DNA from 3 places in the Shewanella sp. DW31 genome. Region 2 is predicted to be linked to each of the others. Evidence: predicted binding sites of a transcription regulator. Region 2 holds the regulator's gene; each other region holds the start of a gene.
The links. The regulator ArgR, encoded in region 2, controls arginine synthesis, uptake and breakdown. The targets are predictions, from matches to a motif close to ANTGAATANNTATTCANT.
Positions count from the first base shown of each region.

Region 1: GWI56_RS11195 (YjiH family protein) is a predicted target of ArgR. The motif match lies at 1,764-1,781, and genes of this name have one in related genera.
Region 3: argC (N-acetyl-gamma-glutamyl-phosphate reductase) is a predicted target of ArgR. The motif match lies at 2,629-2,646, and genes of this name have one in related genera.

Region 1 is NZ_JADWMP020000011.1:89,534-94,444, forward strand. Features, by position in the region: gene GWI56_RS11185 (U32 family peptidase) at 1-406, shown strand, start outside; gene GWI56_RS11190 (hypothetical protein) at 443-1,156, opposite strand; gene GWI56_RS11195 (YjiH family protein) at 1,863-3,221, shown strand; gene GWI56_RS11200 (hypothetical protein) at 3,547-3,996, opposite strand.
Region 2 is NZ_JADWMP020000001.1:297,697-302,607, forward strand. Features, by position in the region: gene GWI56_RS01235 (5-formyltetrahydrofolate cyclo-ligase) at 1-142, shown strand, start outside; gene folM (dihydromonapterin reductase) at 280-1,026, opposite strand; gene GWI56_RS01245 (DUF393 domain-containing protein) at 1,280-1,678, shown strand; gene mdh (malate dehydrogenase) at 1,774-2,709, opposite strand; gene argR (transcriptional regulator ArgR) at 3,004-3,474, shown strand; gene GWI56_RS01260 (NAD(P)-dependent oxidoreductase) at 3,622-4,254, opposite strand; gene GWI56_RS01265 (LysR family transcriptional regulator) at 4,361-4,911, shown strand, end outside.
Region 3 is NZ_JADWMP020000016.1:3,004-7,914, forward strand. Features, by position in the region: gene ppc (phosphoenolpyruvate carboxylase) at 1-1,994, opposite strand, end outside; gene argC (N-acetyl-gamma-glutamyl-phosphate reductase) at 2,880-3,860, shown strand; gene argB (acetylglutamate kinase) at 3,892-4,674, shown strand; gene GWI56_RS13890 (ornithine carbamoyltransferase) at 4,687-4,911, shown strand, end outside.

The DNA.
Region 1 (4,911 bases), on a different contig from region 2:
CGGCCACGGCTATTTACCACTCGCCCATTCGGCGCGCTGCTTTACCGCTAGACACAAACAGCTCACGAAAGATCATTGCGAAACGGTATGCCGTGAATACAGTAAAGGACTACTCGCGCAAACCCAAGAGCAGCAACCTTTACTCAGGCTCAATGGAATTCAAACCCAATCCGCTAGCTGTTTAGATTTACGCAGTGAAATAGCGGCAATGACACAAATGGGGGTCGATGTGTTTCGAGTATCACCCAGTAGTCTTGACTGCATCACTAAAGCCAATGCTTTGGTCGATACGATTCAAGCGACTAAAAATACTCAGGATTTTTCGATGAATAGCAATCTTGGTATAACCCAGTGCAACGGTTATTGGTTTGGTGAAGCGGGCCTTGCTGTGCATGTGAATCCATAGCCTAAAGCTGAAGATAAGCCTAAATTCAAAGATAACTCAGCCAATGATTTTGGGATCTTGGCTGAAGCTTAACTGGCTAAAAAGCAGCACACTTGTCCAGCACAATAAACTTCCCAGTCCAATCCATTCTAGTAGGGCTGGCCACCACAAAGTAGGACGCGGCAGTTGCAATACCATCTCCTGATAAAACGGTCTATCACCTTCGGTCAAACCTAAATTGAGCTGTGGCGCATACAGAAACGTCAACATGCTACATAAGACTATTAACGCCAACAACCCAGTCCAACGGCCAAAGTTAGACTTGCCGAAACAGACCAAGGCTAAATAGAAGATCGCACTCAAACTCCCCAGATAGAAAAACCATTTCAGCCCAAGAACATGCAAGTGATACACGTTCACCGGAAATAATCCCACGCTCGCTAAAGCCAGAAAAGTGAGAGCCAAACTGATAAAGAAAGGGTATCCCCAGCAAGAAGTTACCTGCTGCAAAGAAGACAAACAATAGAAAACGAGGCTTAAACTGCCAAAAAACAATCCACCGTTGAGAATGACAGCGAAAGACGAATGACCATAAGTCCCTAATTCACTTAGGGTGTGATTCAAAAAATTGAAGCGATGGAATTCAGAATCATCGAACCCCAAAACAGTAATAACAATGCCAATTAAAAGCCCAAAGATCCCCAAAAAACCAAACTTAATGGCCAGTGTTGAGCCGCCTTTAATCGTAACCTTCTGTACTTTTGCGATCATGAATACTAGAGCTGGATGGGAGTAATACTAACTTACATGGAAATGAGAAGATTTAAAGCGGCGGGTATCCGCTTTATGAATAATATTTTTACTTTCATCGTTATTTGCGACTTTTTAGTCAATCACAAAAGCATCAAGATAATGGAGAAGGTCACTTTTAGAGATAAGTCGATTTAAAGGCTTATCGCATAAAAATGTGTCCTAGTGCCCAAGACTCCTTAACATTACCGCGATATGCACAACAGGTTCTCGTCAACGCTATATAGCCAGAGTTATCTCTATTGCACTTTCAAATCGAACAGAAAACCAGCCAACATGGCGGTAGGGCTAAAGTTGCTGATGTTTTTTTGTGCAGAAATAACATCTAGATAGTTTCACACACATCAGTAAACAAGTAATTAACCAGTCGTTAACCCACCTAAGGTAAGTGATGGTAAAGCTATGTTTAATAATGCTTTTGCAGTAATGGAAGCCAATATAGCCACTCTTAATTTATCGACAACTGAAGTAAAATAACTATGCTGTTTTGCTGCTTATATCAAACTAACTAGCGAATCGTTTTACATAGAGAAGCTAAGCGAGTAATCTTCCCCATTCTCGTTTTTGAGTTGAATTTAAATGCACCTTAATTAGCGTCGACAGCTTGTTACGTGCGGCTATTTATTCAAATTTACCATGTACGACTCGTACTTTAAGGTGTACAACATTGGCTACTGAAAATAAAAACCGAAACATTAAGACGATACTCACCTTTATCGTCCCTTCGCTGATTGGTCTGTTGTTATTTATGACCCCTATCAGCTACAACGATGCGATCACAATTCCTATCGCTATCATATCTAAAGCACTGCAAGGCGCATTGAGCGGTGTGCTAACCCTCATAGTGACTATTATTGTTGTGACTACGGCGCTGGCCTCTTTACTGTCAAAAGTGTTTAAGCCCACATTCGTTAGCCAAAATCACTTCCTTAATGGTTTATTGAATGTCAGCCCTATGTGGTTGACGACTCGGATCTTAGGTGCAGTGTTTATCGTACTGACTTACTTAGGTTTAGGTCCAGAGATCATCAACTCCTCGAGCACTGGCGCATTAGTCTTAAACGACTTATTACCTGTGTTATTCTCGGTATTTATCTTTGCGGGTATGTTACTGCCGCTGCTGCTGAACTTCGGCCTACTCGAACTCTTTGGCACACTCTTAACGAAAGTCATGCGTCCCGTGTTCAATCTACCGGGTCGTAGCGCTATCGATTGTATGGCCTCATGGTTAGGTGATGGCAGTGTCGGTATTTTGCTGACCAGCAAACAATACGAAGCCCGTTTTTATACCCAGAGAGAAGCCGCAGTTATTGGCACAACCTTCTCTGCGGTATCGATTACCTTCAGCTTAGTGGTGATCTCTCAAGTTAAGTTAGAGCATATGTTTGTGCCCTTTTATTTGACTGTGTGCCTCGCGGGTTTTGCCGCCGCCGTGATTGTGCCTAAGTTGCCACCATTATCGTGGAAGAAAGACAACTACATAGATGACACACCACGCATGCCAGATGATGAGCTGATCCCTGCAGGACATGGCGCCTTATCTTGGGGCTTTGATAAAGCCTTAGAAAAAGCCGCCAGTGCCGGTGGCATAAAAGCCGTTTTAAATGAAGGCATTAAAAACGTTGTCGATATGGTATTTGGCATTATCCCTGTGGTAATGGCCATTGGTACGCTGGCACTGATTATTGCCGAGCACACGCCCATCTTTAACTATCTGGGGATGCCGTTTATTCCATTACTCGAATTACTGCATATTCCAGAAGCCACTGAAGCCTCTAAAACAATCGTGGTCGGTTTTGCGGATATGTTTATTCCGTCAATCCTTGCCAGCTCAATTGAATCAGATATGACCCGCTTTGTAATTGCAGCCTTATCTGTGACTCAGTTGATCTATATGAGTGAAGTCGGTGCACTGCTTATCGGCAGTAAAATCCCCGTCAACTTCGTTGAGCTTTTCGTGGTGTTTATTCTACGCACCTTAGTGACACTGCCTGTTATCGCAGGTGTAGCGCATTTATTGTTCTAACATTACGCTAGTTTGGACCTAACGTAGGTTTTAATGTAAGTCCAACAAGCGTTCTAAAAAAGGGGAGTCAGATTAACTGACTCCCCTTTTTGCACTAACTCATACACGAACTGGCTGATTTGATTATATAGCGTGACTTAATCGTACAATCTCCACTCGACACCACACAACTCACTTTTGGACATTTTCGAGTTAAAGCCTTAACTCTAACGTGTCTGTTTTGGATAAAAATATCTATGGAGATAACGCCTTTATAACGGGCAGCCTGTGGCGAAGCCACGCTTTAGGCTGTCCAACCACGAAGTGGCGTTCGTTGATAAACTTGTTATAGGTTTAGTGGATAAAGTGTAAATGACTTATCTCCTTTTTGATTTACTAACCGATAATTTCTTTGAGCATCACAGACTTGAACCACCCAAACATAGTCGAATAACCCCGGCTCTATATTGGCCCCTGTTGAGTCAATGTCTTTGATAGGATCATATTTTCTAGTTTGGAGTACTTGAAGTGAATTGCACTCTTTACTGTTAATGGCCTCCATTAGAGCGATGTAGTCTAGAGACCATTGCACATCAGCTTCGTTTAGCAGGCTGCTTGTAACAATACGACTCACATTACCTTTCCATTTCTCACGAACCTCTGAAAGCAAACCTTCAGAGACGCTCATATTTTTACCATTTAGGTTAAATACATGAGCGTCGCTAGACAAAGACTCTTTATTTGTAGCGCAACCAAATAGAGAAATAACTAACAGAGTAAAAATACACTTCTTCATGATTGACCTATAACTACCGCCACACAGGCGAGCAACTTGTTGCGAGTCCAGCGCCGCAGGCGCGGTGTGCTGGCGTTTGTTATGCGTATATCTCATTTTATTGGTTTTTTATTGAGCATTACTTTGGTTTTAATTACCAGTACCAATGTAGGTATTTGTAGTGCGAAAAATGAAATGCTTAGTCCTTTGAATGACGGATTTGCCTCTCCAGTAAACACAAGGACGCCAACTAAAAAAAACCAAATAACAAGGAAAAATAAGCCATAGCCTATCAGCGATTTAAAAACTATCTGATTACTTGGAGTCATAATTTCCCGAACACATAACTATAAGCACAGAGGCAGCGTCCCGCGGCCGCAGGCCGCTACTGATGCGCCTTGTTAGCAACCCGTGCAACAAACAACACCAGCCGTGCAATTTAAAAACTTGCGGCCGCATAACATAAAAACACCATGCTACCGCCCGGGTCGTTGGCGCAAGACGCCAACAGTTTGAATTACTTTTAAGCGCCTTGCCAAGCCAGTTGAACCATGAAAACCGGCGTTGAAGTAACGAACGGATTAAACCACCGAACGTACCGAAAATACGCAATTACACCGACTTTGCTTTTGCAAGCTAACGCATTACTAATGGGCTGCCGCAGCGCAGCGTAGGCAGTCCCGTAGAGGCCACGCTGTTTGTGGCCGGAACGAAATTAAGTAACTTGTTATATGGCATTTTTTTCACCAGCTTTACGATACTCTGCTGTATCCATCTTTTTAATTTGCAAGTAACCTAAAAACAACGATATAGGACAAATAGTCATTATTAAAATTCTAGAAACTGTGCTCATTGACTCACCTGGGATGATGTATTCGATCCCAAGCACTACCATCAAGAAAACTAGTCCTCCATAGATGAAAAAAATCTACCTTT
Region 2 (4,911 bases):
GCTGGCAAACTGGCAGCTTAAAGGTAAACCTTTGCCTATGGGTTACGCCCACGACTGTCAGCAAGTTGTGAGTTTACCCTGCGAGCATTGGGATGTGCCTTTGCCATTTATCATCACCCCAAGTCGGGTACTGACGTTTTGAAAAAGAAGGATCTAGAAGCTAGGGCGCTTCGCTGCTAGAAAAAGCAGAGCGTCGCTCCATAACGACTTCTTCTTGAATCTAGATTCTAGAGCCATGCAATGGCGCTCTAGAGGCCGCAGGCCGTTCTATATTCGTCTTTATTTCAAATGCCGGCCACCATCGACATTATGGCAGCGACCACTGACGTAGCGGCTATTCAGCAGATATTCCACTAAGTCGATAATTTCCTCATTCCCCGCCTCTTTCGGCAACAGCGCTTTGGCTAAGGTTTTTTGCTGATAGGCAGCGTCATCACCCGCATTAAATAGGATCATCGCAGGCGCAATCGAATTCACTTTGACCTCGGGCGCAAATTTGGCGGCAAAGGATAGCGTCATATTGTGCAGCGCGGCTTTACTGGCGGCATAGGCGATATGCTTCTGACTGCCCTTCTCTGCCACATAGTCAGTAATATGAATCACATCACTGCCGCCGATTTCATCGCCAGCAGCCGCACGTAGCTGCGCCTCTAAGGCCAAGTTCAACTGATAGGGTACGCTCACATGCACTTGCATCATGCGCTGCAGCACTTGGCTCGGCGCAAAAGTGGTACTCTTTAAAGATTCATTCTTTGTAAGCACAGGATCAGGCAGCCAGTCAGAGGCATTGTGAATAATGGCGCGAATTTGCGGCAATTTAGCTAACTCAGCAATTAAGGTTCGCACTTGGGCATCGTCATAAAAATCGCAGGGATACAGGGTCGCACCTAAGGTGGTAAGCTCATCAATGCTAGCGTAATGGCTGCGATAAGTACCAATCACGCGCTGACCTTGGGCGAGAAAATGTTTGGCTAAGGCGTAACCTATGCGTTTACCTACGCCTGTGATTATGATGGGAGATGTCATACCTATCCTTTTGAGTCGTTATTTGTCAGGCTTTACCTTGTTCACTTAAAAATCAGCAATCAAGTTAAACTGATGAATAACCAAGATGTTACTGCACTCATTTGAATTTAACCTAACAAAAAGCCAAATGAGGGGCTGATCCGTTCTACAATCGCTTCGATCTAAAACCCTTTCTTCTGCGTATAGGGTAGAAGAAAACCAAGCTTGAGTACTCACTTCAAGTATTGTGATCAAGTCATCAGAGGTAATACCGATGGAACTGCGGATTTTTTACGATGGGAATTGTCCATTATGTAGCGCCGAAATGCGTCAACTGAAAGCGCGCGATCCGAAGAACTTGATTGCGCTTGAGGATTTAAATGCGCCAGACTTTAGTGAGCGCTTCAGCCATATCAATAAAGACTACGCCAATACGATTCTACATGGCGAAACCGCAACGGGCGAAGTGTTACTCGGGTTAGATGTCACTTGTAAAGCGTGGGCACTGACAGGGACGCGCGCCTGGATCCAACTATTACGCCTGCCCGTGATTAAAACTGTCGCCGATTGGTGCTATCTCAGATTCGCAAAACACAGATATCGCATCTCTTATTTACTGACGGGCAAAGCCCGCTGCGATGATAACTGCCAAATTCCCACTAAGCGCCGCTGAATGAGCTTTAGAAAGAGTAAAACGCAGGCATAAAAAAACGGAGCTCAATGGCTCCGTTTTTAATTCGTCATAATCTAAAAAGATTATCCGAAAGATTATTTAACGAAATCAACGCCTAGTTTGATATCGCCTTTCAGCGTATCTAACATAGAATCACGAGCGTTAGCTTCGAATGCACTCACTTCACCGTAAGGCAGTACTTTTTCAATACCGTTTTTGCCTAACAACACAGGTTGTGCGAAGAATTCAGCATGCTCGCTGCCGCCGTCAACATAGGCGCATTCAACGATGTTAGCTTCGCCTTGCAGACCACGAACCAGAGACAGACCGAAACGGCAAGCCGCTTGACCCATAGACAGAGTCGCGCTTCCGCCACCGGCTTTAGCTTCAACCACTTCGGTACCCGCGTTTTGGATGCGAGTCGTCAAACTTGCCACTTCTTCGTCAGTGAAAGTCGCGCCTTCAACTTGAGACAGTAATGGCAGAATGGTCACGCCGCTGTGGCCGCCGATCACATTGACTTTAACGTCAGCAACGTTCAGGCCTTTTAATTCGGCGATGAAAGTTTCAGAGCGAATCACGTCTAGAGTCGTGATACCGAACAGACGGTTTTTATCGTAAACACCCGCTTTTTTCATCACTTCGGCAGCGATAGCTACGGTCGTGTTAACTGGGTTAGTGATAATACCAATCAAAGCGGTAGGGCAAGTTGCCGCTACTTTTTCGATCAGGTTGCGAACGATACCGGCATTGATATTGAACAGATCGGAACGATCCATACCAGGCTTACGCGCAACACCAGCAGAAATTAGAACAACGTCAGCACCCACTAGGGCAGGCGTTGGATCTTCACCAGCAAAACCTTTGATTTCAACAGCAGTTGGAATGTGGCTCAAGTCAACCGCAACACCCGGAGTTACCGGTGCGATATCATATAGAGACAATTGTGAACCCGCAGGCAATTGAGTTTTTAACAGTAGGGCAAGAGCCTGGCCGATACCACCAGCAGCACCAAGTACAGCAACTTTCATAGTTATCTCCGTTATTTCTCGGATATGTGTGACATGGATCTAATTTGCGTTGGCGTCACATTACTGGAATGTCACAACAATTTCAATTATCCCTTAGTCGTGGGACAAAAGAATTCCGGAATAACGTAGAAGCAATGTAGAACAATTACTCAAATTGGGATTTTTACGCCCCCTACAAACGCTTAACCACTGGGACTTAGTGAATTTTTATTCAACCAATCTGGTTATTTGTTGACAATTTTTCTAAAAATATTCAAAATGGGCCTGTTTTTTTGAATAACGAATAATAATATTATGCAAACGACCAAGAATCAGGATGACCTTGTTAGAATTTTTAAGTCGATTTTAAAAGAAGAGCGCTTTGGCTCTCAGAGTGAAATCGTCACCGCCTTGCAAGCTGAAGGCTTTGGTAATATTAACCAATCAAAAGTGTCACGCATGCTCAGCAAGTTCGGCGCAGTGCGGACTCGCAACGCTAAGCAAGAGATGGTGTATTGCTTACCAGCCGAATTAGGCGTACCCACCGCGGGTAGCCCACTGAAGAATTTGGTACTCGACGTCGATCACAACCAAGCTATGATCGTCGTGCGAACTAGCCCTGGTGCCGCGCAGCTTATTGCCCGCTTGTTGGATTCTATCGGTAAACCAGAAGGCATTTTGGGTACGATTGCCGGTGACGACACTATCTTTATTTGCCCATCGAGCATCCAAGATATCGCCGATACCTTAGAAACCATCAAATCTTTATTCAATTACGCAGAATAAAAAAACAGGTCAGTGAGCTGACCTGTTCTATTTCATCTGTACCCATTTCTGTCCAATTTTGCGCTGATTATTTGGTCGTTGTCCCGATTACGTTACAGATTACAGCACAATATCTAACTCACCATATCTAACTCAACTGTAGCGATATCAGTAAGCCACACTGATGCGCTGATTTGCGTGAGTGCCCTGTTCGGCTTCGTCTAACATGGCTTTTGCGTAATCGGTTACAGAGATACGGCTTTGACCATTAGCATCGGTAAAGAAGCTGTCGCCACCAAGACGGTACGGGCCTTCACTCTCACCGGGATAAATCTCAGCCGCTGGGCTCACAAACGTCCAATTGATTGCCGTTTGCGCCGCACGGAATACCTTCAAGGCTTCACCCTGAGCTAACGCCTCATCTTTATATGCTGCGGGGAAATCTGGGCTAGAGACCAGCGTCACACCCGGCGTCACTTCTAAACTCCCAGCACCACCGACCCACAATAAACGTGGCACGTTAGCGTTAGGCAGCACATCCAGTAAACGCTGAACCGTACTCGCCACTAGACCATGATTTTGTTGGGCGCGGCCACCAACGGCGGCAATCACGACATCTACGCCAGCAAAGGTATCGGCGACCAATGGCTGCTCTAAATCCACGGCACGTACTGCCACATCAGCTACGGATAACTTGCTTGGATCACGCACTAACGCTGTCACTTGATGTCCACGACTCTGTGCTTCTTTTAAAATTGCACCACCGATCCAACCCGTTGCACCTAAAATTGCGATTTTCATTTCATTGTCTCACTCAGATGATTTACATTGGATCCAGTTTACTTGCAGTTTTTCACCTAATAAACATCAATAATTGAGCATGATTGTTTCAATATAGGATACTAATGTGGATAAAATTGCCGCAATACGCAGTTTCGTCGAAGTCGCAAACTGTGGCAGCTTTACCAAAGCTGCCGAACATTTAGACCTCAGCCGCCTGCAGGTTTCCCGTCATATTCAAGAAGTGGAGCAGTGGTTGAGTTTACGCTTATTACACCGCACCACGCGCAGCGCCAGCTTGACTTTGCAGGGTGAGGAAGCGCTACAATTTTGCCAGCGGATCTTAAGTGAAGTTGCGGCCATGGAGAGCCGTGCCCACAGCCATAACAGTGAACTGGTAGGCAGTATTCGTATCGCTACGCCTATTGGCCTAGGGCAGCACAGTCTGTTTGATGTCGTCGATCGCTTTATTAAAATTCATCCTAAGGTCAACATTCAACTGGTGATGTCGGACAGTTTTGCGCAATTGGTAGATGAGCGAGTCGACGTGGCGCTACGTTATACCGAGCAACCCGATGAGAATCTCATAGCTCGGCGTTTGATGACCATAGATGCGGTACTTTGCGCGGCGCCGAGCTATCTTGATAGCGCAACGCCACTCCTCGAACCCATTGATCT
Region 3 (4,911 bases), on a different contig from region 2:
TGCATGCAATTGCGCCATTCTTGTTTAGGCTCTGGCGGTGGTAGTAGGGTTGCTTCCAATACGGCCGAGGTATACAGGGCCAAGCTTTGAACCGCGAGTTTTGGCAAGCCAAACTTGAAGCGGATCATTTCGCCCTGCTCAGTGACACGAATGCGGCCATCTACCGAACCTGGTGGTTGCGATAGGATTGCTTTGTGTGCAGGACCACCCCCGCGACCAATGCTGCCACCACGGCCATGGAATAGCGTAAGCTTGACGCCTGCTTGTTTACAGACCGCCACTAACTGCTCTTGGGCGTAATACTGAGCCCAAGCCGCCGCCATGACACCGGCATCTTTAGCAGAGTCAGAGTAACCAATCATGACTTCTTGCATGCCTTTGGTGTAACCACGATACCAGTCGATATCGAGCAAATCGGTAATACAGGCCGCGGCGTTGTTTAAGTCACTTAAGGTTTCAAACAGCGGTACCACACGCATTGGGTGCGAACAGCCCGTTTCTTTGAGTAACAGTAAAACCGTTAAGACATCCGATGGTTTACCTGCCATCGAAATCACATAGGATCCGAGTGCTTTTGCCGGATGTTTAGCAATCAAACGACAGGTATTAAGCACTTCGGCCACATCGGCCGAGGGTTGCCAGTTACTTGGGATCAGTGGACGACGGTTGCTGAGTTCGCGTAATAAGAAGGCTTGCTTCTCAGTCTCGTCCCAATGGTTGAAATCACCCATGCCGAGATAGCGAGTTAACTCGGCGAGCACATCGCTGTGACGGCTGGCGTCTTGGCGAATGTCGAGCCTGAGCATATGAATGCCAAAGCAGGCGAGACGGCGGAGAATGTCGAGCAATAAACCGTTGGCGATTAAGCGCATACCGCAGTCGGTTAAACTCTTATAGAGCATTTCTAGCGGCGCTTTGAGATCACTTTCTTGCCAAATCAGGCTCGACTTATCGACTTCAGGATTGTGGCCTTCGATACGAGCATTCAAATAATCTATGGTGTCACGCAGTCTTTGACGAATAGATCGCAGCACGTGGCGGTAAGGTTCGCAGCTGTTATTGGTATAAGCCTTTAACTCATCATTGGCTTCTTCCATCGACAGTTCACCGACCAGCAGCACGATATCTTTTAAGAATAATCTGGCGGCGGCATGGCGGTTACGATCGAGCACCTCTTGGGTGACTTTTGCGGTAACAAACGGGTTGCCATCGCGATCGCCGCCCATCCAGCTTGAAAAGCGCACTGGCGCGATATCAATCGGTAATTGCTGCCCTGTGCGTTGCTGCACTCGATCGTTAAGTTGTCTTAAGAAGTCAGGCACCGCATGCCAGAGTGACTCTTCAATGGTGGATAATCCCCAGCGGGCTTCATCCACTGGGGTGGGGCGCTCGCGGCGGATCTCATTGGTGTGCCATATTTGTGCGATTAATTGGCGTAGGCGCAGATTGATCTGTTGACGTTCTCTATCCGACAGTTGGTCGTTTTCTTGCTCTGTTAAGCAGTCGACAATGGCGGCGTATTTTTGGATCAGGGTACGACGGGAAATTTCAGTGGGGTGCGCTGTTAGCACCAGATCGATATCCAGTGTTTTTAGACAGTCGAGCATTTTAGCTTGGTCGACACGACCATTGAGCATGCGGCCTAGGAGTTGTTCCACTGGGTCTGGTACGCAGACAAGTTCGTCGCAATTACGACTGATAGTATGAAATTGCTCGGATAAGTTAGCTAAGTTAAGAAATTGGTTAAAAGCTTTTGCAAAAGGGACTAATTCTTCGTCTGGCAAAGCTGTCAGTAACTCGAGCATTTGCTCTCTGGCGGCTTGATCGCCTCGGCGTGAGTCTTTGGCAAGCTTACGGATCTGTTCAACCTTCTCAAGAAAAGAGTCCCCAAGATGGGTACGCATAGTATCGCCAAGGATTTGGCCTAACATACTCACGTTCGATCTTAATGACGCATACATATCTGTCATATTGTCTGCCATGGTTACTGACATAGTTACTCCGAATAGAAAAACATGAAAATTCGCTTTGTATATACCCAAACAACCTGAAGATGCAGGATTCAGCGGGAGTTTAACGCACTTTAGGCAAGGCAGTTATTTGCAGGCCTAGCGGGCTAAGTTAAAAATAACCAACGCAGCATAAAGTGCGTTAAAACCCGCCGGGACGGAGCACCTAGGGCACTCCACTTCCGTGTTGCATCAATTTAAAAGGTGGCCGACATTCTTTCATTGATGCGCCTTGAATTGAAGCACCCTAGGCGCTCTGAAACTCGTATCTTCAGGTAGCTTGGGTATATAGCCCGTTAGCACAATACCTATCACTTGGGGCTATGGTCAACAGCAGAACTTATAACTTATACGACTGGCTTATCCGATATGCAACCAATCACGGTATTTGATGAAGAATATTCAATAGAAATGCGAAGTCACGCAATATTTTTTGATGATTAGTGCAAGTGAATATGAAGTGCATCATTTTATGCTTTGCAGACATGTATCTTAGCTGTTAATGAAAAGGACTGATTTTGACTCATGTTGACCCTGGATAACTGTGTTATTAACGAGTTAGCTGAATGGGAGGCGTGTCTTCGATATTCCAGTTTGAGCTTAAAATATGAAAATAAATTAAAAATATATATTCACATATATTGCATAATTAGATCTTTGTGGTAGTCTAGCCATCAGTTGAGATGAGTCACCCCCTGTGACCTGTAGAGTGAATATCATGATGTACAGTATTAGCCTGACAGTGAATAAAATAACAACCTATTACGATTTCCTGCGACGATAGTCTTGTCATCATAGATATGCGCGGTTGCGTGTAAGCTATTCATCTACTCTTTAAGTTTCTTTGATTCGGTTAATAAGACAAAAAACATGAAAAATATCGCCATTATTGGTGCCAGTGGTTACACAGGCGCGCAACTGACCGCTTTAATCCATGCAGAAGCAGAACTGACGATTCAAGGGTTGTATGTTTCTGAAAACAGTTTAGATAAAGGTAAGCCTTTAGCGGATTTGTATCCTAGCTATAGCCATATCGCATTAACGCTGTCGCCATTGTCCGAAGACGCTAAGGCAAAAATCGTTGCCGAAGCCGATGCCGTGGTATTAGCGACTGAGCATTCAGTGAGCTTACATTTAGCCGCTTGGTTTTATAGCCAAGGGTTAGCGGTATTCGATTTAAGCGGTGCTTATCGTTTTAGCGATGTGGCGCAATATCCTAAGTGGTATGGCTTTGAGCATGAATATCCTGAAGTTTTAGCTAAAGCCGTGTACGGACTTGCCGAATGGAATGCTAAAGAAATTGCGGCAACTAAGATGATTGCAGTGCCAGGTTGTTATCCAACCGCATCACTTACAGCGTTAAAACCGCTGGCGAGTTTACTGACATCGGCTTATCCGGTGATCAATGCCGTGAGCGGCGTAACGGGTGCGGGGCGCAAAGCGCAGTTACACACCAGTTTTTGTGAAGTGAGCCTGACACCTTACGGCGTATTAGGCCACAGACATCAACCCGAGATCGCCACTCAGCTTGGTCAAGAAGTGATATTTACCCCGCACCTTGGCAACTTTAAGCGTGGCATTTTAGCGACTATTACCGTGCAGCTAAAACCAGGCACTACGACTGCCGATGTGGCAGCGGCCTATAGCGTGTATGACAAGGCGCCATTGGTCACCGTGAAGCACAATCAGTTCCCGAAAGTGGATGACGTGGTGCTGACACCTAACTGCCATTTAGGGTGGAAGTTTGATGAGAATAGCGGTTACTTAGTGGTAGCCAGTGCCATCGATAACTTGATGAAAGGTGCTGCCAGCCAAGCGCTGCAATGCATAAAGATTCATTTTAACCTTTAATTTTTCATCCTTATTTAAGAGAGTCGTCAAGATGTCTACAAACAACTCAGTATTAGTGCTTAAAGTGGGCGGCGCGCTGCTGCAATGTGAAATGGGGATGGCGCGATTGATGGATACGGCTGCGGCTATGTTAGCCAATGGTCAGCAAGTGTTGATGGTACATGGCGGCGGCTGTCTGGTGGATGAGCAGTTAGCGGCTAATGGTATGGAGACCGTCAAGTTAGAAGGTTTACGTGTGACTCCGCCAGAGCAAATGCCGATTATTGCCGGCGCACTTGCGGGCACTTCGAACAAAATCCTTCAAGGCGCAGCGACTAAGGCTGGCATTGTGAGTGTGGGCATGAGCCTTGCCGATGGCAATACTGTTTCGGCTAAGATTAAAGATGAGCGTTTAGGCTTAGTGGGCGAAGTCACACCAAACGATGGCACTTATCTTAAGTTTATCCTCGCCCAAGGTTGGATGCCGATTTGTAGCTCCATCGCCATGATGGACGATGGACAAATGCTTAATGTCAATGCAGACCAAGCGGCAACGGCATTAGCCAAATTAGTGGGCGGCAAGTTAGTGCTACTGTCGGATGTTTCTGGGGTGCTCGATGGTAAAGGCCAGCTCATCCACAGTTTAAATGGCAAGCAGATAGCAGACCTTGTTAAGCAAGGTGTGATCGAAAAAGGAATGAAGGTCAAAGTTGAAGCTGCGCTCGAAGTCGCACAGTGGATGGGGCAGGCGGTACAAGTTGCCTCGTGGCGTGATGCAAGCCAATTAATCGCATTAGCAAAAGGTGAAGCCGTAGGAACACAAATCCAACCATAAGTGGAGTAGGTTATGAAGCATTTACTATCGATAAAAGACTTAACCCAGCAGCAGTTACAGGATCTAATTGCCTTGGCAAAAACGATTAAAGCCAATCCGGCTGAGTATCGTCATGCGCTGGATGGCAAGAGTGTGGTGATGTTATTTGAAAAGCCCTCACTCAGAACACGCGTTAGCTTTGATATCGGTATTAATAAGCTCGGTGGCCACTGTTTATACCTAGACCAGCAAAATGGT